One region of the Ensifer sp. Root31 genome, then DNA from elsewhere that is predicted to be linked to it. Evidence: predicted binding sites of a transcription regulator. Region 1 holds the regulator's gene; each other region holds the start of a gene.
What was found. Region 1 encodes LexA, which represses DNA repair genes until DNA is damaged. Its sites were predicted from a motif close to TGTTCNNNNTGTGTTCNG; they were not measured.
Positions count from the first base shown of each region.

Region 2: a site for LexA is predicted at 3,755-3,772, ahead of ASD00_RS32410 (UvrD-helicase domain-containing protein). Genes of this name have one in related genera too.
Region 3: a site for LexA is predicted at 6,194-6,211, ahead of ASD00_RS28950 (ImuA family protein). Genes of this name have one in related genera too.

Region 1 is NZ_LMCO01000039.1:9,939-17,482, reverse strand. Features, by position in the region: gene ASD00_RS27830 (deoxyribodipyrimidine photo-lyase) at 1-92, opposite strand, end outside; tRNA gene ASD00_RS27825 (tRNA-Asn) at 194-268, opposite strand; gene ASD00_RS27820 (hypothetical protein) at 419-712, shown strand; gene ASD00_RS27815 (thermonuclease family protein) at 954-1,655, shown strand; tRNA gene ASD00_RS27805 (tRNA-Cys) at 2,326-2,399, shown strand; gene ASD00_RS27800 (GFA family protein) at 2,701-3,132, opposite strand; gene ASD00_RS41030 (hypothetical protein) at 3,568-3,714, shown strand; gene ASD00_RS27795 (hypothetical protein) at 4,358-4,690, shown strand; gene lexA (transcriptional repressor LexA) at 4,910-5,626, opposite strand; gene ASD00_RS27785 (hypothetical protein) at 5,807-6,046, shown strand; gene ASD00_RS27780 (hypothetical protein) at 6,105-6,392, opposite strand; gene ASD00_RS27775 (hypothetical protein) at 6,890-7,033, opposite strand; gene ASD00_RS27770 (DUF4242 domain-containing protein) at 7,211-7,501, opposite strand.
Region 2 is NZ_LMCO01000056.1:193,664-201,207, forward strand. Features, by position in the region: gene ASD00_RS32395 (GNAT family N-acetyltransferase) at 1-50, shown strand, start outside; gene ASD00_RS32400 (DUF488 domain-containing protein) at 102-548, shown strand; gene ASD00_RS32405 (hypothetical protein) at 583-885, opposite strand; gene ASD00_RS32410 (UvrD-helicase domain-containing protein) at 1,268-3,712, opposite strand; gene ASD00_RS32415 (carboxymuconolactone decarboxylase family protein) at 3,848-4,252, opposite strand; gene ASD00_RS32420 (cyclase family protein) at 4,385-5,206, opposite strand; gene ASD00_RS32425 (efflux RND transporter periplasmic adaptor subunit) at 5,523-6,707, shown strand; gene ASD00_RS32430 (efflux RND transporter permease subunit) at 6,704-7,544, shown strand, end outside.
Region 3 is NZ_LMCO01000043.1:43,996-51,539, reverse strand. Features, by position in the region: gene ASD00_RS28965 (Fic family protein) at 1-620, shown strand, start outside; gene ASD00_RS28960 (error-prone DNA polymerase) at 696-3,953, opposite strand; gene ASD00_RS28955 (DNA polymerase Y family protein) at 3,950-5,461, opposite strand; gene ASD00_RS28950 (ImuA family protein) at 5,382-6,134, opposite strand; gene ligD (non-homologous end-joining DNA ligase) at 6,415-7,479, shown strand; gene ASD00_RS28940 (SOS response-associated peptidase) at 7,543-7,544, shown strand, end outside.

The DNA of each region.
Region 1 (7,544 bases):
GTCTGCGCCGCGGTGGCAAGTGCCTGATTGTCTTGAAGGCGCAAATCTCGACGAAACCAGACCAGAATCGGCGTTGTGGGATTTGCGCTCATGACATTCCCGGGGGCGAGGAAGGAGGAAGGCGTCGCCGGCACCATAGCCGCAAAATGAAAAAGAGCCATTCGGGCGTTACCGCGAATGGCTCTTTAAAAACTGGCTCCCCGGGCCGGATTCGAACCGGCGACCTGTCGATTAACAGTCGAATGCTCTACCGCTGAGCTACCAGGGATCATCTGCGCGGCGTGTCCTGCAGAAGTGAGGCTGCTAATACAAATGCTTTTCCGATTTGCCAAGCTGTTTTTTTAAAAAAAGTGAGAAGTTTTGTTGCGAGCCTGTGGAGAAGCCCCCAATTGTGGGAAAGGCAGCCGGATAGGGAATGATGCATAAAAACAGAAAACAGACGCATTTCGGCATAGACCCGCACACACGGCAGATCGTGCTTGGCAAATGGCGCCTGAGGCTGCCGGAATCACCACTGCTGCGCATGCTGGTTGGCGGGCTGCTGATATTCGGCGGCTTTCTCGGCTTTCTGCCCGTGCTCGGATTCTGGATGGTGCCCTTGGGCTTACTCATCCTCTCGCACGATATTCCTTCAGTACGCCGCCGCCGCCGAAGGTTCGCAGTCTGGTGGGCGCGCCGACGCAACGGGACGGGGTCTTCGAAGGAACGATGATTCGTTCGCGAGGGCGATCCTCGCTTCGACAGGGCGCCACAAGCTCACGCTACACGGAAGCCGAGCCTATTCGGCTCCTTCGTCGGCGACGATGTGGCGGCGGCTCCAATCGAATGAAAGTCATGGACCGCCGCGTCCTCCCGACCGACTTGTGCGCAAACTCCCGCATTCGGGCTGTCGTTGAAAACCATTCGGCAACGGATCGGCAGCATAATGCCGCCCGGATTAAGGATGGGGCGGAATGGCTAAGACCACGACAAGCCGCGGGCGTCGCCGCGGCAGCCGGACAAAGAAAAAGGGCGGAATGCTGCCCTGGTATCTCGCCGCGGTGCTGACAGTCGGCGGCGTTGTTGCGTACGACCACCGTGGACAGTTGCGGGATCTGCCGGGCGTTTCGGATGTGTTCGCATCGGCGCCCAAGTCGACATCCACATCCAGGTCGGACAATCGGCCGAAGGCGCAGGCCCGTGTCGCCATGCCCTCGGCTACGCACAAGACGAAGCCTGTCGACGGACCGATACCCGCAGTCAATGTCGGGTTGGCCGCACCGACACCCGTCGAGCGCCCGATCGCGCAGCCCACGGCCGTCGAGCCCCAGGCGAATCAGTTCTATTTCTGCGGTACCCGCAACGACAATTGCGTCGTCGACGGCGGAACATTCCGCTACCAGGGCGAGGAGATCCGTGTCGCCGACGTCGATGCACCGCGAATCAAGCAGGCGAGTTGCGATAGCGAACGTGCCCGCGGCTTCTACGCCAAGCAGCGATTGCGCGAGTTGCTGAACGCCGGCGAGTTCAGGCTGATCGAGGCCATCGGCAGGAGCGACGACAAGAACAGCGAAAAGCTGCGCGTGGTGATGCGCGACGGCCGCTCTCTCGGCGCCGTGCTCGTATCGGAGGGCTTGGTTCGGCCCTGGAAGGGACAGCCCAAGCCCTGGTGTTAGACGGTGCTCGGCGTCATCAGAGAGAATGATGAGGGCCGGAAGCGTGTAGCCGTCTAAGTTATCCACCGAGCGCGATATCAATACCGATTATCAACCCCAGAGCCGATAGTGCCAGAAAGAACACAACAAGAGAGCTTGCTAGAAGCAGCTTGATGGGATTGGCTCGGAAATCTGCCTTAAGGTTCGGGAAAATTGGCGACATGTCCAATCGGCCGGTCACCGCGAGCTGGAATAGACGCCAGATTGCGACCGCAATGCACATTCCACAGAAAACTACCGTCAGTATGAGCTTGGGTAGATGATCAACTCTGGATTCAACGTCCAATTCCCTGAAGAATCTTGGTGCAAGGTAGCTTTACCGTGAAACGGTGTACAAGGTAGCAGCGCCCCGCGACGTCGGAAGAAGGGTTGGACGGAAGATTCGGGCCGTCTGTCGAAATGGTAAATCCATCCAATTGCCTCGTGTCGGACGCTGCCGTATAGCGCCCGCCGCCTGTCGTCGAAGGGGTTCGCGGCGATCCGTTATGGGGCCGGATCGGTAAGCCTGTGGAAGAGTTGGAGAAAGATGGAATTTCAGAAATGCCTGAGGACGTTTTTCAGAAATCCCCTCTTGCGCTCTTTCTATATTCATTCTAAACGCTCGCCACGACTTGATAATCTCAGTCGATGAGGCCTCGTGGCGGAGTGGTGACGCAGAGGACTGCAAATCCTTGTACCCCGGTTCAATTCCGGGCGAGGCCTCCAAAGCCACTCCTAAGTAGTTGAATTAGTTTCGCTATTTGGACTGCAGGATTTCATCTGCTGCCACACATTCCTCTTGGTGTGGCAATTGGTTCCCGTTATCTCCCTCTTCGACGTTCGATCCAAGCAGCAGATTGCCGATTCCATCCCCATTGCTTCTGGCAACACTCTGCCTCGTCAAGCGCGCCCGTTCGCGTTCCGCGAGCAGATCTTCGACGTCTTGGCGGCGCAACGAACGCCCCCCTCATTCAGGGTGCAGCAGTTTGAACGGCTGCGGCCGGCGTCCTGCCAGCCGCGCCTGTCGTCACTCCGCCGGGATAAACTTGAGCGTTCCTGCGAGCCTTGGGCCGGTCGATCCCTTCGTGTCCATCGGGTGGTTGATGCCGTCGTTCACCGGTAGCTCCTCGAAATCGAATGGGCTTATGCCTTCAAGGCACGCGGCGTTGACGCCGTAGAAATCCGGGTTCGCGCGCGGCTTGTGGAATGTGTAGATGCCGCACTTCGAGCAGAAGTAATGCTCTGCAGCCTTCGTGTTGAACTGATATTTGGTGAGTGCCTCGCCGCCGGAGAGAACCGTGACCCCGTCCTTGGCGGCAGAGACGGCAACCGCGCCCTTCAACTGGCAATAGGAGCAAGTGCAACGGCGGGCGGTGCGGAGGCCGCTCTTCAGTTTCACATTGAAGCGAACCGTTCCGCAGTGGCAGGCTCCGTCAAGGTTCTGAACATCGAGATTCATCCAATCATCCATCTGATTTTGAAGCGCATTTGATGAGCTTTCTTATGAGGTGGGTTGCTTGTGCTCAAGCGCATTCGGGGGCAGTCTCAATCCAGAGGACCGCACTCCCGTTGAGGCCGTTCGTTGTAGGGCCATCAGCCGATTGGGCTCAGGCGCGGGGTACGAGGCGTCTCGTCGCGCATCGGGCACATATTCAGACCAAGTGCCCGATACGTGCGCCAGCACGCTTTCGTGCTCCACGTCGGGGACGTTCCGCGGCCCGAGCCGATGCGTCGCAAGAGCGCTCGGCCAACGGATCGTGCGGAGAAAAAGCCTACGGCCGTTCGCATCCGTCCTGCATCATCCGCGCGAGGAGCGAACAGTCCGCGTCGCACCGTTGCCTTTCTTGGGTACGAACCTAGTTACCCATACCGTACCCAAGCGAGGAATTGCTGAATGAACCGTAATGGGCTCTATCTGATCATTGCCATGCTCGCCGTCGCCGTCATTGGTCTCGGCGCCTATGTCTACCGCGAGGAAACAAAACCGACCGGCGTAGAGATCAAGATTGGCCAGGACGGGGTTTCCGTTCAGGAGAATTGAGCGCCATCGGCCACACGCTCAACAGGTTTGGCAGCGGCGAATGCCGCTGGCGGTCGACGCCCCACGCGAGGTTCAAGGCGAACGCAGATCCGAAGGCGGTCGAAATACCGGCCATCGGTGGCGTAAGCGGCCGCGTGCTCGTTGCGAGCGTCAACGAAAGTGTGACGTAGATAGGGCGGGCGAGCGCGTGATTCAGCCCCTCGCACGATGAAAGCAACAAGTCACCCAGCGCCTGCGCGATTGGCTAAAGCGGTTCTCCGTCAATAGCAGCCCGATTGTCGAAAGTGAAACGCTGTGCGTGCCTGCGCAAAGGACATGCTGCCGGCACGCAGGTACGGTTTTCGGGGGGCAAGGAACATGGGCCAATGCGGCGCGTCCAACACGCGCAGCGAGGCTGCCCGCATCGCAGCCAACCACTGTTTTCAAAGCGCAATTCGACCGGGCTGCGCTTGCCCGCCAGTTTGCGAACGTCCGCAGTCGCCAACGACATGGCCTTGCGAGGACGCGCCCCGAAATGGTGATTCGGTCACTATTGTCAGTGCTGAAAATATTGTCTCTAGACAGAACTGGGAATGAATATCCCAACAGCGCGACCCGTATAGGTAGTGTCAAACAAAGCCAACAATGGAGGAAAAGACATAAAATGAAATATAAGATCGCCCTGACTGCTCTTGCCATTCTTGCCGTAACGACGGCCACCGCAAGCGCTGAGGATCTCGTCTTTCAGCTTAAGAACAAGACGAATGCCGTTTTGACGAACTTCTACACATCGCCGGTCGGTGTTGATCAGTGGGAAGACGACGTCTTCGGGCGGCAGGTGCTTAATCCGGGCGAAAGCATGGAAATTACCATCGCCGACGGACGTGATGTCTGCAAATACGACATGCGCTTTGAATTCGAAGAAGGTTCCGGTCTCGACACGACTGAAGACAAGCAGGATCTCTGCGAGTTGGGCGAGTACTCGATTCACGAGTAAAATCCGTCGAGCGTGAAAAACACTCGATCCGAAAATCTCCGTCTCGCTACCCTATGTGGCGAGACGTTGAAGTAAGAGAGCGGCTGGCCGGCATGAAGGCGGCTAGAGCGTTTCCGGTTTAAACGGAGTCACTAGGCGCTCTATCTATTTGTTTTTACGCATTTCCTGGCGGAAAACCGCTCCGCACTTTTCCTCGAATTGCGCTGGCGTGAGACGGGCTTAGTGGTAGCGGCGGATCAAGCCGACGAGCTTGCCCTGAATCTTGACCCGGTCAGGCCCGAAGATGCGCGTCTCATAGGCCGGGTTGGCGGCCTCTAGAGCAATTGAAGCGCCCTTGCGCCGGAAGCGTTTCAACGTTGCTTCCTCGTCATCGACTAGTGCCACGATGATATCGCCGGGATTGGCCGTGGTGGCATTGCGGATGATCACCGTATCGCCATCGAAAATGCCGGCCTCGATCATCGAATCACCCTTCACTTCAAGGGCGTAGTGCTCGCCGCTGCCGATCATATCGAGCGGCACGGTAATGTCGTGGGTGTTGTTCTGTATCGCCGAGATCGGCACGCCGGCGGCAATGCGGCCCATCACTGGAACCGACACGGAGCTGTTGTCGGCAACCGGCAGCGTTTTCGCCGCGGGGGCAGGGGCGGGCGGTTTGCCAAGGCTACCCTCGATGACGCTCGGCGAAAACCCGCGACGGGGCTGCGCGCTCGCAGCATAGGCTTCCGGCAGTTTGATGACTTCGAGCGCTCGGGCGCGGTTGGGAAGCCGGCGTATGAAGCCGCGTTCCTCGAGCGCTGTGATCAGCCGGTGAATGCCCGACTTGGATGCCAGGTCGAGTGCATCCTTCATCTCGTCGAAGGACGGCGGTACACCGGACTCCTTCATTCGTTCATGGATGAAAAGAAGCAATTCCTGTTGCTTGCGGGTCAGCATGGCAAGTCGCTCCAGAGGCGTGAAACAAATCAAGAACAGACACTATCTGTTCCATATGTGTTCCGCAAGTGCCTAAAATTCTGTGAATGTTGGTTCAATCAAGCGCAGATTGACCAACTCGTCGCTGCACGCGCCGCGCGAGGCTGATATGCCTCCTTCCGTTTATGGAATGAGGGTTTAATGACGAAGCTGATTCAAATCTTGCTGACCATCGTTGTCGCCGCGACCGCGATCCTTGGGTTTCGCTGGTATCAATACGTGGATAACAAGCAGAGCCCGTTTGACGAAGTTGGTATCGCGTTGAATGCGGCGATGCCCGGGCCGCTCAATCAATGGGGTTGTGACCGGCTGAAGCTGACATTTGGCAACGGACACCCGCCGCACGGTTGCGCCGCGGCCGATGGGACGCAGTGGAAATAGCCTGCCATCAAGGGATCAGCAGAAATATCGATGGGCGATCTGCTAGAGGAGGCCTGAATCAGGCCGGCTGCGTCGCGGAGCAGGCGTCCTCGAATTCCTTGACGGTTTCCGCGGAGTTGTCCTCCGGCAGCACAGCGTCGGCCGCTTCGGTCGCGACCGGCGTGTCGCCTTGATAGACGAAGGACTGGATGTAGTAGGCGATCGTTCCCTTCCAAACGTTCCGGCCGTCTATCTGCTGGCAGGGCACGGCCGTTTCGAAGTCGGCTTGCAGGTCGTCGACCGTGGCAGCGCTGAGGGCGATGTTAGGCGATGCGATAATCGAGGCGATAAGCAAGGCTGCAAGCACGGTGAACGTCCACTAGATCAGAGGTGGCGGCGATGGTTTGGTTAACGATGTGAACCGTGCTTTCGTTCCGAAGTCCAGCAAGCATGCCGGGCACTGTGCCGTGTTCAACAGTTCTTTGCGAAAGGCGAGCACTGGTGCTCAAGCTGTGGCAATGAAGGCACAAAGATTGGCGTGAGGTGCGTTGGCGTTTTCGATTTTCCGGCGCCCGCCTCAAAGCGTGGCGCTGGCAGCTGATCAACAATACCCGCCGCAAATGCTTCCGATGATGTTGGACGCCGTAATGGAGTGCGAGTGGCCAGCGGCATCCGCCTGTAGCGATCTTCGCATCTCCAGCCAAATACATACGACGTTCAAACGCGCTACGAAACCGGCATCTGACCGCGGGTGCTCGACCAGTCGCGCCGGGATGTCGCGGAGACGTTGCGCACCCCAGTTCGACTGGCCACTGACGGATATCTCTCTCGTGTCGTTAGTTCGAGAGGTTAAAGCCGACCGTCTTACTTCTTGTCTTTCTTGCCCAGGGAGAAACTGCTGCCGGCCAGCTTCACCTGTGAGCCTTCCGTCACAACGGCGGCTTTGACAGTCTTGTCCTTCTTTGGCTTTCTAACCTCGCGGTTACTTCGCACTTGACCTTTTGCCATGATCGTCTCCTTGGAAGGTGTGCCGGGGAACCCTGCATGGGCGCCGAATGCCGGCAAACCAGCCTGCATTGATACCGCCGTAAGTCAATGACGGTGCCGGTGGATCACTGTTTTGCCGGCGTTGCGTCGCGCATTCGTGCCCGGTGTCCGGGCACTGCGATGATAACGTCGCTTCGGTCACTTACCGTTGCGCCCCTGGGATGCTGTCGCAGGCCCTATGACGGCAGCAACTTCGGTTATCTTGTTCGCCGGAAATCCGGCGCGTTCCGAATGTTCGCGAATGACGTCGGCGCTTGATGCCTCGTGGACGCAGTAAATCTTGTCGCCGGCGACATAACTGGTGATCCATGTATATGGTACGCCAAGATCGGCGACGACAGCATTGGATTTTGCCGATAATGCGCAAAGGTCGTCCTGGTTGAGCTTGTCGGCCCCTGGGACGTCGCGTTCAATGATGTAGGTGGGCATCGTTCAGTTCCTCGGTTGTTGGAGGACTGAATATCAAGAATAT
Region 2 (7,544 bases), on a different contig from region 1:
ACAAGGTGGCGGAGCGTTCAGGCTTTCTCGTCTACCGCAAGATGATCTAGGCTTTAGCTTGGCTGAAGGCTGTGTGACAGCGGGCAACTGGGGTGGACGCGATGGACAACGTGCAGGTTTCTACGATCGGCTTCACAAAATCATCGGCGGAAGATTTTTTCGATCGCCTGCAGAAGGCCGGCGTCAAGACGATCGTCGATGTCCGGCTGCACAATACCTCGCAGCTTGCCGGCTTCGCCAAGGCCAATGACCTTGCGTTCTTCCTGAAGAAGATCGGCGGTATCGACTATGTGCACCAGCCGCTTTTTGCGCCCACCGAGGCGATCATGAAGGCCTACAAGACCGACAAGGGCGACTGGAAGACCTTTTCGCGGGACTTTCTCGACCTGATGGCGGAGCGCAAGGTCGAGCAGCACGTGAAGCCGGAGGCGCTGCAGGGCGCCTGCCTGCTCTGCGCCGAGGACAAACCGCACCGCTGCCACCGCACCCTCGTCTGCGAATATCTCAACGATCGTTGGGGAGGCCGCCTTCGCGTCGAGCATCTGTAGGACCTGACAGTCGCCAGCAGCTGTGCCGTCTCCTTCAACCGTCACGCTCTTGATGAACGCTCCCGTACTCGCAAGCTGTTTGAACAACATCAGCCTTGTGGCCATGGTCGCGATGGTAGGCAAGGAGTAGTGAATGTAGCTCGGCAAAAGTAATGGCAAGGCCGTGCGAGACCACTAGGAGCCCTTTGGGTGTTCCAAACATGCCGCTTCGCCGAATCTTCGCGCCAATTTTCTTATGTAGGCGGCCGATCGTGTTCGGATCGAGTGTCAACACAATCATTTTTTGTTTGTGATACTCGATCGGATTGAGGCCGACGATCGCGGGCCAGGGGATCATGCTCGGAGCCAGTCGAGCATCGCTAAACCCCTGAGGGGACAACATGATAACGCTGCGTCGCATCGGAACGTAGAGGACGAGTACACCCAGGAATGCAGCGGGCCAAGCTATCGAGCCGAGATAGCGGGCGAACAACAAGCGACCAGAACCTGCTTCTACACCCAGTTCAGTACAGTTGTTAGGGAAGCCGCCGACAGTGCTGCGGCGGCGGCGAGGATTCCTATCAATTGGGGCCAGGATTTTTTGACTTCGACGGTGCGGGAGGTGTCAATCATATTGGCCGTTCCGCCTGGGCGATTTAGAATCCGATGCCGGCAATCCAAATCGTCCGTTGTCCCAACTGGTTGCCACCTGATGTGCCAGCCTAGCAGACTCGTTGCGCTCACGCTTTCTCGACAAATCCATCCAGCACGCGCTTCTGCCCGGCCTTGTCGAAGTCGATCGTCAGCTTGTTGCCTTCGATCGCTGAAATGTTGCCGTTGCCGAACTTCATGTGGAAGACGCGGTCGCCGACGGTGAAGCGCGAGGGCTCGGTGCTGGTGGATTTCGCCACCAGTTCGCCATCGATGGTGCGGCTGCGCGGGCCGCTTTCGCCGTAGCCGATGCGCTCGACGGCGTGGCCGGAGCGCGAGCCCCAGTTGTCGCGCGTCGCATCCGAGCGGTTCTGCTGGGCGCGCTTCCAGCCGGGGGTGGAGTAGTTGTTCTGGAAGGGATCGGCCTTGTCGAAGCGCGACTGGCCATAGCCGCCGCGGCCGTACCCGCCATAGGACTGCTCGGTCTCGGCCACCTCCACATGGGTATTCGGCAACTCGTCGAGGAAGCGCGAGGGCAGGGTGGACTGCCACAGCCCGTGGATGCGGCGGTTGGAGACGAACCAGATGTGGCAGCGGTGCTTTGCCCGGGTGATGCCGACATAGGCAAGACGGCGTTCTTCCTCGAGGCCGGAGCGGCCGCCCTCGTCAAGCGCGCGCTGGTGCGGAAACAGGCCTTCCTCCCAGCCGGGCAGGAACACGGTGTCGAACTCCAGCCCCTTGGCCGAATGCAGCGTCATGATCGAGACGGCATCGAGGTTTTCGTTCTGCTCGGCGTCCATCACCAGCGCGACGTGTTCGAGGAAGCCGCGCAGGCTCTCGAAGGCTTCCATCGAGCGGATCAGTTCCTTGAGGTTTTCGAGCCGGCCCGGCGCTTCGGCCGATTTGTCGTTCTGCCACATAGCCGTGTAGCCGCTCTCGTCGAGGATCTGCTCGGCAAGTTCGGTGTGCGGCGTGGTTTCGAGCAGGCTCTGCCAGCGGCGGAAATCGGCGACGACATCGAACAGCCCCTTGCGGGCCTTGGCCTTCAGTTCGTCGGTCTCGATGATGTCAGTCGCAGCCGCAAGCATCGGCACGTCGCGGGCGCGGGCATAGTCGTGCAGGGTGCGAATGGTGGTGTCGCCAAGGCCGCGCTTCGGCGTGTTGACGATGCGCTCGAAGGCAAGGTCGTCGGCCGGCTGGCAGACGAGCCGGAAATAGGCCATGGCGTCGCGGATCTCGAGCCGCTCGTAAAAGCGCGGGCCGCCGATGACGCGGTAGTTCAGGCCGAGCGTGACGAAGCGGTCTTCGAATTCGCGCATCTGGAACGAGGCGCGCACCAGGATCGCCATGTCGTTGAGCTTGTGGCTCTTGCGCTGCAGTTGTTCGATTTCCTCGCCGACGGCGCGGGCTTCCTCTTCGGAGTCCCAGGCGGCGTGCACCTGCACCTTCTCGTCATCCGGGTCGGTGCGTTCGGTAAACAGCGTCTTGCCGAGGCGCCCCTCGTTGTGGGCGATCAGATGCGCGGCGGCGCCGAGAATATGCTCGGTCGAGCGGTAGTTGCGCTCGAGCTTGATGACCTTGGCGCCGGGGAAATCCTTTTCGAAGCGCAGGATGTTGTCCACTTCCGCGCCGCGCCAGCCATAGATCGACTGGTCGTCGTCGCCGACGCAGCAAACGTTCTGCGGCACGCCCTTGGCGCGCTGCGCCAGAAGCCGCAGCCACATGTACTGCGCGGTGTTGGTGTCCTGATATTCGTCGACGAGGATGTAGCGGAACTTGTCGTGGTATTCCTTCAGCACATCCGGATTGCTGCGGAACATGCGGATCGGGTGCAGCAGCAGATCGCCGAAGTCGCAGGCGTTCAGCGTGCGCAGCCGGTTCTGGTAGGCGGCGTAGAGCTCGCGGCCCTTGCCGTTGGCAAAGGCGCGGGCATCGCCCTCGGGGATCTGCGCCGGGTCGAGGCCCTTGTTCTTCCAGCCGTCGATCATGCCGGCGAACTGCTTGGCCGGCCAGCGCTTGTCGTCGAGGCCCTCGGCCTGGATGATCTGCTTGATCAATCTGACGACGTCGTCGGTGTCGAGAATGGTGAAGTCGGAGCGCAGGCCCACCAGCTCGGCGTGGCGGCGCAACAGCTTGACGCCGATCGAGTGGAAGGTGCCGAGCCAGGGCATGCCCTCGACCGCATGGCCGACGAGCACGCCGACGCGCTCCTTCATCTCGCGCGCCGCCTTGTTGGTGAAGGTCACCGCAAGGATCTGCGAGGGGAAGGCGCGGCCGGTGGAAAGAATATGGGCGATGCGGGTGGTGAGAACCCGGGTCTTGCCGGTGCCGGCGCCGGCGAGAACCAGCACCGGGCCATCCAGAGATTCGACCGCTTCGGCCTGTTCCGGATTGAGGCCGGAGAGATAATCCGGGCGCTGCTGGCGGTCGCGGGCAGCCATGGCGCGCGCGGCGATGCCGCCCGTTGCTGGCGGCTGCTTGCGCGGGGCCGGCTCTTCGTCGAAGAAGGGAATGTCGTCGAAACCACTCATCATGCGGCTCAATGTAGTGATTCGGAGGCGAAAGGCCAGAAAGGATGTTCTTCTTTTATTCCGTTTTCTGCGCCACCCGCACCAAGCCTGTGGAAAGACAGGCGATTTCGAAGCCGCTTATTCTCGCGCTCACCGCCGTCAGGCCGTCCTGTCGAAGGCAGCGTCCACCGGCACCTGCAAGGCGGTCGCCAGCTGGTTGGTTCTGGCGGCAAGTGAGATCACGCGCAAGAGATCGGCATGTTCGGCGTCGCTCATGCCCTTGGCTCTCGCGGCAGCCGTATGCGAATGGGCGCAGTAGCCGCAGCCATTGCTGACGGAAACGGCGATGTAGAGCATTTCCTTGACCAGCGGATCGAGCGCGGAGGGCGTTGCCATCACCGCCTTGACGTCGCGCCAGGTCTGCTCCAGCAGGTCGGCATCGAAGGCGAGCCACAGCCACATATTGTTGATGAAATCCGATTTGCGGGTGGCGCGAATGTCGTCGAACACGGCTTTTACGCGCGCGTCGGATTCCGGATCGGCAGGCGGGGCGATGGTGCTCATGACGTCTCCTGGTCATAGGGTCAACTGGGGGGCGTCCGGCGGCGGACGCCGCCGGATCGGCAGGTTGGTATCCCTCTTTGCTTGTACGCATTTCCTCACGGAAAACCGCTTCGCATTTTTCCTGGGTATGCTCTAGACGAGCGCAAACACGCGCGCCGGACCGCCGGTGCCGCCGCGGTGTTTGGGCGCGCCAAGCACGAGGGTCGCGCCCTTGACGGGCACCTTGTCGAGGTTGGCGGCCGCCTCCAGTCCCCAGCGGCCTTCCGGCAGCCAGGCATAGTGGGTGGCGAAATCAGGCGAGGGGCCATGGTCGAGCGAAAGCGTGTCGACGGCGATGCCGGCCGCCTTGGTCTCGTCGAGCAGGTATTTCGCCGCCTCGGCGTGGAAACCGGGAAAGTGCATCTTGCCGTTTGCATCGGCATTGCGGAACTTGTCAGTGCCAAGGTGCGCTCCCCAACCGGAAAGCATGGCGACGCAGGCGTTTTCCGGAATGTCGCCATTGGCGGCGACCCAGGCCTTGATGTCGTCGGGTGTTATTTGCGCATCGGCATCGGCGGACGCCTTCTCGCGGATGTCGACGACGCAGAGTGGCACGACGAGCTTTTCAACCGGCAGCTCGGCGACCGACAGACCATCGGCGGAGAAATGCAGCGGCGCGTCGACATGGGTGCCGGTGTGTTCGTTCACCCGGAGCTCGAACAGGTTGAACTTGTCCTTGGCGTAGCTGAACTTTTGCTCGCGGAAGAACTGCTGCTGGCCGAAGAAGGTCGGGAACTCCTCGTAGAGTTCGTGGGTGAGGTCGGTGACGCCGGTGTGTCCCTGGGCGAGCGCCGGCGGGGCGATACCGGCGCTCGCGGCGGCGATGCCCGCTGTGCCGACGGCTGCTGCCTTGAAGAAGCTGCGGCGGGACAACATTTTCTGCTTTACGGATTCCATGACGCACGCATCGCACATGTCTTTGCTTCCCTCTCAAGAACCGGTCGAAACCTGATGGCAATGGCTGCCAGCGGTTGCAGGATACCTCAGAGGAAATCGCTGTAAACGGTCTTTGTCCCGTGCGTTTTGATGGAATGACACGGCGATCGCGATTGCCGGCGCACGATGGCGCTGATGTCATCATGCCGCCAACAAATACGCTTTTATTACAATTGCGTAATGATGGCATTCCGCCGTTGCCCACAAAGGTGCGAACAACGATACTCTGGGCAAATCGGAACGTTCCGCCGGCGCGTGCCGCGCAGGAGCGCGTTTTGCATATTTGGAGACATGAATGCGGGTTTGGAAACAGCTGGCGGTGAGCGCCGTTGTGCTTTTGGTGGGTGCCGGCGTCTGGGTGCGGTTCGTGCCCGGAGCAGGCGAAACGCTGGCCGCGATCGGTGTCTCGCATCCGCTGATCGATGCCATCTCCAAGCAGAGCGGTGCCGCTGGGGGCGAGGGCGGCCAAGGCAGCGGCGGACGCAGGCAGGGCGGCAACGACGCCATCCTCGTCATGGTTCGCCCTTCGGCAACGTCTGTCGTCAATGACCGGCTGAACGCGATCGGCAACGGCGAGGCGATCCACTCCGTCACCGTGACGCCGACGGCCACCGGCAACCTCACCGAAATTCTCGTGCGCTCCGGCGAAAAGGTGGCGCAGGGGCAGGTGATCGCCAAGCTCGATAGCGACGACCAGAAGATTGCTGCCGACCAGGCGCGGCTGACGCGCGACAGTGCCCGCGAAAAACTGGAGCGCTATCGCAACCTCAGCACAGCGCGCGCGGTGACCGCCGTCGACGTGCGCGACGCCGAAATCGCCATGCAGGCCGCGGAGCTTGCGCTCAAGACCGCCGAGCTCGACCTCAAGCGCCGCGATATCGTTGCGCCGTCGCAGGGCGTTGTCGGCATCATCACCGTCAATGTCGGCGACTACGTCACCACGACGACGCCGATCGCCGTGGTCGACGACCGCTCGGAAATCCTCGTCGACTTCTGGGTGCCGGAGCGTTTTGCGAGCAAGATCGTCGTCGGCCAGCCGGTGACAGCGCACGCCATTGCCCAGCCGGGCAGCCAACTCGAGGGCGTCATTCACGCCATCGACAACCGCCTGGACCAGGCAAGCCGGACGCTGCGCGTGCGGGCGCGGCTGGAAAATCCTGACGACACGTTGCGGGCGGGCATGTCCTTCTCGGTGACCATGGCATTCGATGGCGACACCTATCCGACCGTCGATCCGCTCGCGATCCAGTGGAGCTCCGAAGGCTCCTATGTCTGGCGTGTCAGCGCCGACAAGAGCGAGCGGGTTCCGGTCAAGATCATCCAGCGCAACCCCGACAAGGTGCTGGTTGATGCGGCCTTGAGCGAAGGCGACGAAGTCGTCACCGAAGGTGTGCAGCGGCTGCGCGACGGCGGCGACGTGCGCATTGCCGGGCGCGAGCGCCGCGATGCCGCGCAGAAGGTCGCGGAGGACGGGAAGTGAGCGGCGCGAAGGAACCCGGCCACCAGACCGCGCGCGAGGCCGGCAAGACCGGCTTCACCGCGCTTTTCATCCGCCGGCCGATCTTCGCCCTGGTCGTCAACACGCTGATCGTCGTCGCCGGCCTTGCGGCCTGGAACGGCATCGAGATCCGCGAACTGCCGCAGGTCGACCAGCCGGTCGTCTCCGTGACGACGACGCTCGACGGTGCAGCACCCGAGACCATGGACCGCGAGGTGACATCGGTCGTCGAAGGTGCGGTCTCGCGCGTGCAGGGCATCCGCGACATCTCCTCGACCTCGTCCTTCGGCCGCAGCCGCGTGACGCTGCAATTCTCCGACACCACCGACATCGGCCAGGCGGCCAACGATATCCGCGATGCGCTGGGGCGCGTTCGCAACCAGCTGCCCGACCAGGCGGACGAGCCGAGCATCGTCAAGGCGGACGCCGACAGCCAACCGATCATGCGCCTGGCGCTGACCTCCGATACCATGTCGATGGAAGACATGACGCTGCTCGTCGAAAACGAGATCAGCGACCGGCTGGCCGCCGTCGAGGGCGTCGCCGACGTTGCCGTCTATGGCGACCAGGAAAAAATCTTTCGCATCGACCTCGACCAAGCCAAGCTTGCCGGGCGCGGCGTGACGGTGGCAGACCTCAGGACGGCCCTTGCCAACGCCTCCTATGACGTGCCGGCCGGCAAGCTCACGAGCGCCAGCCAGGACATTTCGGTGCGCGCCACCGCCGACCTGCAGACGCCGGAGCAATTCGAAAACCTCATCCTCGTCAACAATGTGCGGCTGCGCGACATCGGCACGGTGACGCTCGGACCCGATTCAG
Region 3 (7,544 bases), on a different contig from region 1:
AGGGCGAGAGCCTCGGCATCGTTTTCGAAACGGCATCGCCGTTCGATACGCCGCGTCAAATGGAAGAACTGATCTCCTGGTTGGATGAGCAAGGGCGAGAAAAGCGGCTCCATCCACTTTTGGTCGTCGCGATCTTCGTTGTCGTTTTCCTCGAAATCCATCCATTCCAGGATGGCAATGGCCGCCTATCGCGTATTCTGACCACCTTGTTGCTCCTGCGGGCCGGCTACGCTTACATCCCCTACAGCTCGCTCGAAAGCATCATAGAGCAAAGCAAGGAGAGCTATTACATCTCGCTTCGGCGCACGCAGGGAACGATCCGCAGCGCGGAGCCCGACTGGAATCCCTGGATCGAGTTCTTTTTGAGAGCCCTGCATCGGCAGAAGACCCGGCTTGAGAAGAAAATGGAGCGCGAGCGTATTATCCTCGCCGACCTGCCGGAATTATCCGTTATATTGCTCGAGTTGGCGCGCGAGCACGGGCGGATCACAGTCGCGGAGGCTGCACGGATCACCGATGCAAGCCGTCACACTATCAAGGATCATCTCAAGGCACTCGTGGATCAAGGGCACCTCGTCCTGCACGGTGCCGGCCGCGGCGCCTGGTACGGTCTTTCCTAATGAAGGGGAGTCAGGCCCACCTGAATGGGTCGCCTTGAACCGATTAGGACCAACGACCAGCTCTCAGACTGAATTTCAGTGAAAATTCCTGCTCTTCACCTTCAAGGTATTGATATGAAGGTCAGGCACGAACATGTCGCGCGCGGCTACAACCGGCTTCGGCTTATCCCGCGGATCGGGCGCGCCGCCTCTGGCGAATTCATCGCCGCGGCCGGCCGGAAGTTTGAACTCTTCATCGCGATCTGCAAGGCCCACAAGGTCGCCTGACAAGTCGAACAGCTGCTGGGCGACAAGATGGACGACCTCCCCTTCCCGCTGGATCCGACCGTTGATCGCCATCATCGAAGACCCGAGAACGACCCGCCGGCGTTTTTCAAAGAGTGTCGGCCAGACAACAAGATTGGCCGGCCCGGTCTCGTCCTCGATGGTGATGAACATGACGCCCTTGGCCGATCCGGGCTTTTGCCGCACCAGAACAAGACCGGCGGTATAGACCCATCGCCCGTCCCTCGAATTCATCGCCTCGGCACAGGTGATAATGTTGCGCACTGACAAATCCCTGCGCAAGAAGGCGATCGGATGCTGCCGCAATGTCAGCCCTGTATGGCTGTAGTCCTCGATGACGTTCTGGCCGTCCGTCATCTGCCGAAGCGCGACCTCCGGCTCCTTTTGCTCGGCGATTACAGCCATCTCGCGTTCGGCAGCCGCCGCAAACAGCGGAAGGGGTTGATCGCGCAGCGCCTTGATCGCCCAGAGCGCGTCGCGGCGCTCAAGCTTCAGCGCGGGCAGAAATGCATCGGCCTTGGCAAGCTGGACGAGCGCCTCCGCTGGCACGCCGGATCGGCGCCACATGTCGTCAACCGAGACAAAGGCATTGTCCATGCGTGCCGCGACGATGCGCGCGGCGTCAACGACCGCCAGCCCTTTCACCTGCCGGAAACCCAGCCGAACGGCGTGGCGGCCAGAATTGCCGATCCGCTCCAACGTACAGTCCCACCGGGATCGATTGATGCAGACCGGCCGCACCTCGACGCCATGGGCTCTGGCGTCGCCGACGATCTGCGCCGGCGCGTAAAAACCCATCGGCTGCGAATTGATCAGGGCGGCACAGAACGCTTCCGGATAATGGCGTTTGATAAAGCTCGACGCATAGGCGATCAGCGCGAACGAAGCAGCATGGCTCTCCGGGAAACCATAGGAACCAAAGCCTTCGAGCTGGGAGAACGTCTTTTCGGCGAATTCGGGCGTGTAGCCGTTCCTCACCATGCCGGACACGAGCTTGTCCTTGAACCGCGAAACGCCGCCGGTGAACTTGAAGGTCGCCATCGACTTGCGCAGCTGATCGGCCTCGCCGCCGGTAAAGCCGGCGCAGACCATCGCCACCCTCATCGCCGACTCTTGAAACAGCGGCACGCCGAGCGTCTTGCCGAGCACCGCCTCAAGCTCGGGCGTCGGATATTCGACTGCCTCCTTGCCTTCGCGCCGGCGCAGATAGGGATGCACCATGTCGCCCTGGATCGGACCGGGCCGGACAATGGCAACTTGCACCACGAGGTCGTAGAAGGTTCGGGGTTTCAGCCGCGGCAGCATCGCCATCTGGGCGCGGCTTTCGATCTGGAATGTGCCGAGCGTATCGGCCTTGCGGATCATCGCATAGGTCGCAGGATCCTCCTGCTCGATCTTCGACAGGTCGAGATCCCGATCCTTGTGCTCGCGGATCAGATCGAAGGCCTTGGCCATGCAGGTCAGCATTCCAAGGGCCAGGATGTCCACCTTCATGAATTTGAGGGCTTCGACGTCGTCCTTGTCCCATTCGATGATCTGACGGTCCTTCATCGTGGCCGGTTCGATCGGCACGAGATCGTCGAGCCGATCATGGGTTAGGACGAACCCGCCCGGATGCTGGCCGAGATGCCGTGGCGCGCCCATCAATTGCTGGGCGAGCTTCAAAGTCAGCACAAGACGCCGGTCGTCTGGATTGAGATTGAGCTCGCGGACATTGCGATCGCAGACCTCCTCCGACCAGGACCACATGCCCGACGACAGCGCCTTGATCACGTCTTCCGGCAGGCCGAGCGCCTTGCCGACATCGCGGATCGCGCCGCGCGCCCTGTAGCGGGTCACGGTGGCGCAGAGCGCTGCCTTTTCTCTAGAATAGGTGCGATAGATCCACTGGATCACCTCTTCGCGCCGCTCGTGCTCGAAATCCACATCGATATCCGGCGGCTCGTCGCGCTCCTGGCTGACGAAGCGTTCGAACAAAAGATCGTTGGTCGAGGGGTCGATGCTGGTAATGCCGAGAATGTAGCAGACGGCACTGTTGGCGGCGGAACCCCTGCCCTGGCAAAGAATGCCCTGGGACCGGGCATAGCGCACGATCGAGAAGACGGTCAGAAAATACGGCGCGTATTTCATAGTGCGGATGAGATCGAGCTCGTGCCGCACGACCTTCAACACATCGGGCGGCAGACCTTCGGGATAGCGATCAGGCACGCATTGCCAGACATAGTGCTCCAGCGAGGCCTGGGCATCCTTGCCCGGCACGATCGCTTCCTCCGGATATTGGTAGGTGAGCTCCTCGAGCGAGAAAGTGCACCGACGGACGATCTCCATGGTTCGCGCGAGGGCTTGCCGGTACCGTGGAAACAACCGCTCTATTTCTTCCGGCGGCTTCAGATAACGATCAGCGTGGCGCTCGCGCTCGAAGCCCACCTCGTCAATCGTCGTGCGGGTGCGAATGCAGGTGACAATATCCTGCAACTGCCGACGGCCTGGCTCATGGAAGAGGACATCATTGGTGACGACCGTTCGCACCTTGAATCGCGCCGCAAGATTGGAAATCTCATGCAGCCGCAGCTGGTCGTTCTGCCGGCGCCGCAGACAAAGCGATACATAGGCCCGATCACCAAACAGTTCGGCCATCTTGCGCAGCTGGATCGCGCAGGCGTCATCCGGCAGATCCGGCACAAGAACGCAGATCATGCCGTCGTTGTAGGCGATGACATCGTCCCAGTGGAGGATGCAGTTGTTCTTGCCGCCGCGCGACTTACCGAGCGTGATGAGGCGGGTCAGCCGGGAATAGGCAGTCCGGTCGGTCGGATAGACCAGCAACGACATGCCGTCTTGCAGATCGAGCCGGCAACCGACAACGAGGCGTAAACCGGTGGCGCGCGATGCTTCAAGCGCCCGTACAATTCCGGCAAGCGAATTGCGATCGACAACGCCGAGGGCTTCGATACCGAGAGCCTTGGCGGTTTCGAACAGTTCCTGCGCCGAACTCGCACCGCGCAGGAAGGAAAAATGGGTCGTGACCTGCAGCTCGGCATAACTCATGCGAAGATCCCATGGCAGAACCAGCGGTGGCTTCCGGTTTCAGGATCGATGCCATCACCGGAGCGAAACACCCAGAGACGCTCGCCAGCCTCGTCTTCGATGACGAAATAATCCCGCACCGCCTCCATCTCGGCGTCTCGCTGCCACCACTCGCCGAAGATCCGTTCCGGACCGTCGGCGCGCTTGACCTTCCGGCGCGTGCCACGCCAGGTGATCGAGACCGGTGGACGGTCCGGCAGCAAGGCAATGGCCTCGATCAGCTCGGGACGGGCCAGCAGCCGGACCGGCCGGCGCCAATGGCTGACCCAGGTGACCTCGACCGGATTGGCCGCGGCGCTGATGCGATGGACGGAGCGCTCGGGCACGTCGGAGGCAACGGGTGCCACCCGATAAACACGCTGGCCACGGTTGCCGTAGATATCGATCAGCGGCGTCACGTCCGTGACCTCGTCCTCGACCAGCGATGAGGATTTCTGACGCTCCTCCAGCGGCTCGGCCATGACGGCGACGAGTGTCAGCTTCTCGATCCCGAAACCGGGCTCGATCTTCTCCGTCCGATCGCGAAACAGTTTCGTCAGCCAGGCGACATCGCGCACTGGCTTCACCGTGCCGGCGCGGATTGCCTGCCGCGAACCGTCGACCTTTTCGACGATCAGATCGGCGCGCCGAACACCAAGGCCAAGCCTTTGCAGCTCGTCGATCAGTTGCACGACCAGCCGGCCGACATATTTGTCGATGGTTTCGGCAGCACCGATCGGTTCGGCGAAGGCGCGGCTCACCTCGACGAGCTCGGCGGTGCGGATCGGATCGATCGGTTCGCAGATGCGGCCGAACATCTGGTCCAGCCGCCTGCCAATCTCCGGACCGAAACGGAGCGTCAGCGGCGCGCGCGGCGTGTTGGCCAATTCGCCGATCGCCTGGAAGCCGAGCGTGCGCAGATCGCTGACGACTTTCCCGGGAAGGCGCAGCAACGATATCGGCAGCTTTTCGACGGCACGCGCGGTCTCGCCGGTCGGCGCGATGACCGTCTCGCGGCTGATGGCGCGGGCGCAGGCGTGTGCCGCACCCCAGGTGTCGGCGACCGCGACTCGGGGGGTGAGTTTTTTTGCCAGGAACTGATTGGCGATCTTGGTCACCATGGCGAGCTCGCCGCCCTGGAGGTGATCGGCACCCTCGGTATCCATGACGATCCCATCGATCCCATCGACCGCGACGATCGGCGAATAGAGCGTCAGCGCCCAGAGGGTAATGCGTTCGAGGGCTGCGGCATCCATTGCAGGATCCGCCTCGACCAGGATCAGGCCGCGAAACAGCGCCTGCGCTTTTGCCGCCGGCATGCCGACATGGACGCCGGCTTTCCTGGCGGCGGCGTCTGCCGCCGAGACCCAGCGTTTCGAGCCGCTCCTGGCGATTACGGCGATCGCCTGTTCAGGCGGAATAGACGGATCGGCGCGACGAATGCGATCCGTCGGCAGATCCGGAAGATAGATCGAGACAACCCTTGTCATCGCACGCCCTCACGAGAAACTCAGCACATTCACCCGCTTTTACGCGCATCAACTCCAGCAACCATTGGGCACTTCCGACGCCCGGTACTGGCAATTCCTCCGACGGCATCACGCTGACCCTCCACCGCGTGGTCGATGCTGTCGGCTGCCCGAAATCATTGGCCTCCGTCTGCCGCCGCCAGCGGCGGACGGCGAGCGCCATCGTGCCCGTTCGCTCAGCCGCCAGCTGCAGCCGGCGCGAGCTGACCATTGGCAGGCGAACGAGTTCACCGACGACTGCGCCGAGCCCACCAAAGGAAAGCCCTTCCTCCATATTTGCCAGAACGTCTTCCTCCCTATCGGATTCGACAAAGATCACCCGGTCGGGATGGAGGCCGACCTGGGCGAGCGCAGGAAAAAACAGATCGGGGCGCGTCAGGCACCAGACGATCGGGCCTTTGGTGCGGGCCGCGATGCCCGCCGCACATAGGGCTGCTGCCGCACCATCCACCGTCCCCGACCCGCCGCCTGCAAATTCGTGCAGGGCGCCATAGGCCAGACCACCTCCCGGCAGGGCGGAGTCGATCTCCGGTACACCAAAGGACAGACAGCCGGCTTTCCCTGCTGACACGCCTTCCAGCGATGCAATGCGCTCGCGCAGATCGGAAATCACCCTTTCACGGGCAGCAATCATCATTCACGGCTCCCTTCAAGGTCGTGTAGCAGCCGACATCATGTCGATCAAAATGCGGATGTTCTCTTTCTGTTCCCACCTAATAGAGGAGTCAAGCAACCGGAGGGATGGGAATATTATCCTGATCATTAGAAATGAGCAGAATACCTATGGGAATCAGCCCAATAGCGGCCTACGAATTTTTTCCGGGCGCCTGCGAGCGCTAACCCCTTTGTGTGGATTGCGTGGACAAGTCGGGATCGTCACAGTGTCTTTAAGATTTTTCTGCTGAACTCCCGGCATGACGAAGCCTCCGAGATCAAAACCCCTCCTTCGTGACACCGAGGCCCCGATCCGTTCCCGGCCGCGAGGCAAGCGAAATCCAGCCCAACCACAGCTCCTGTTCGATCCCATGCCTGAGCGCGTCGAGCCTGCGCTGGCGGAATTGAAGACCCGTCCCCCAAAGGGAAGCGAGTGGAGCTGGGAGCTGAAATTGGATGGCTATCGCCTTGCCGTTCATATTGAACCGCGGGGGATCCGGATCCTCACGCGTGGCGGCCATGACTGGACGCACCGGTTTCCGGCGATAGAGCAGGCCGCCCGAGCGCTCGGGCCGGCGACGATGATCATCGATGGCGAGGCCGTTGTGCTCGACGAAGAGGGTCGTCCGGATTTTGGGCTGCTGCAGCAATCGCTGGGCGCATCCGGCAAACAAGCTGGCAACCGTGCCTCCGAAGCCGTCCTCTACGCTTTCGATCTTGTTTATCTGGACGGGCACGATCTGCGCGGAGCCGAATACCGGTCCCGCCGACACCTTCTCGAGGACACGTTAAACGGCCCAAAGAGAGACCAAGCCGGCGCCGTCAGGCTATCGGAAACACTCGATGCCGAACCAGCCGTCCTGCTGGAGCATGTCTGCCGCCTCGGCCTGGAAGGCATCGTCGGCAAGCACCTCGACCGGCCTTATCGCTCGGGCCGGACCGGCGATTGGGTAAAAGTCAAATGCATCCAGGGCGAGGCCTTCTTCATCGTCGGTTATGAGAAGTCGGCAGCGTCCCCAGCCGGCTTCGGCTCGTTGGTGCTTGCTGCGTATCGTGGGGATGATCTCGTCCACGTCGGAAGCGTCGGCACTGGATTCAAAGAAGTCGAGGCGAGCAGGTTACGGAAGATGCTGGACACGCTCCGCTGGAAGCGAAAGCAGTCGCCCCTGCCCTATTCCGGAAGTGCCGATGTCATCTGGGTCGAACCGACCTTGATTGCTGAGATCGAGTTTCGCGCCTGGACGGCGGACTGGAAACTCCGCCACCCATCCTACAAGGGCTTGCGAGAACGCCAAGACAATGCCGAGGTCTTCCGGCTCGACTAGCGAAATCAGCGCCGTCCGCTAGATTGTCCGCCATTCGAGCTCAATCGGAGTAGATGGCCTGCTAT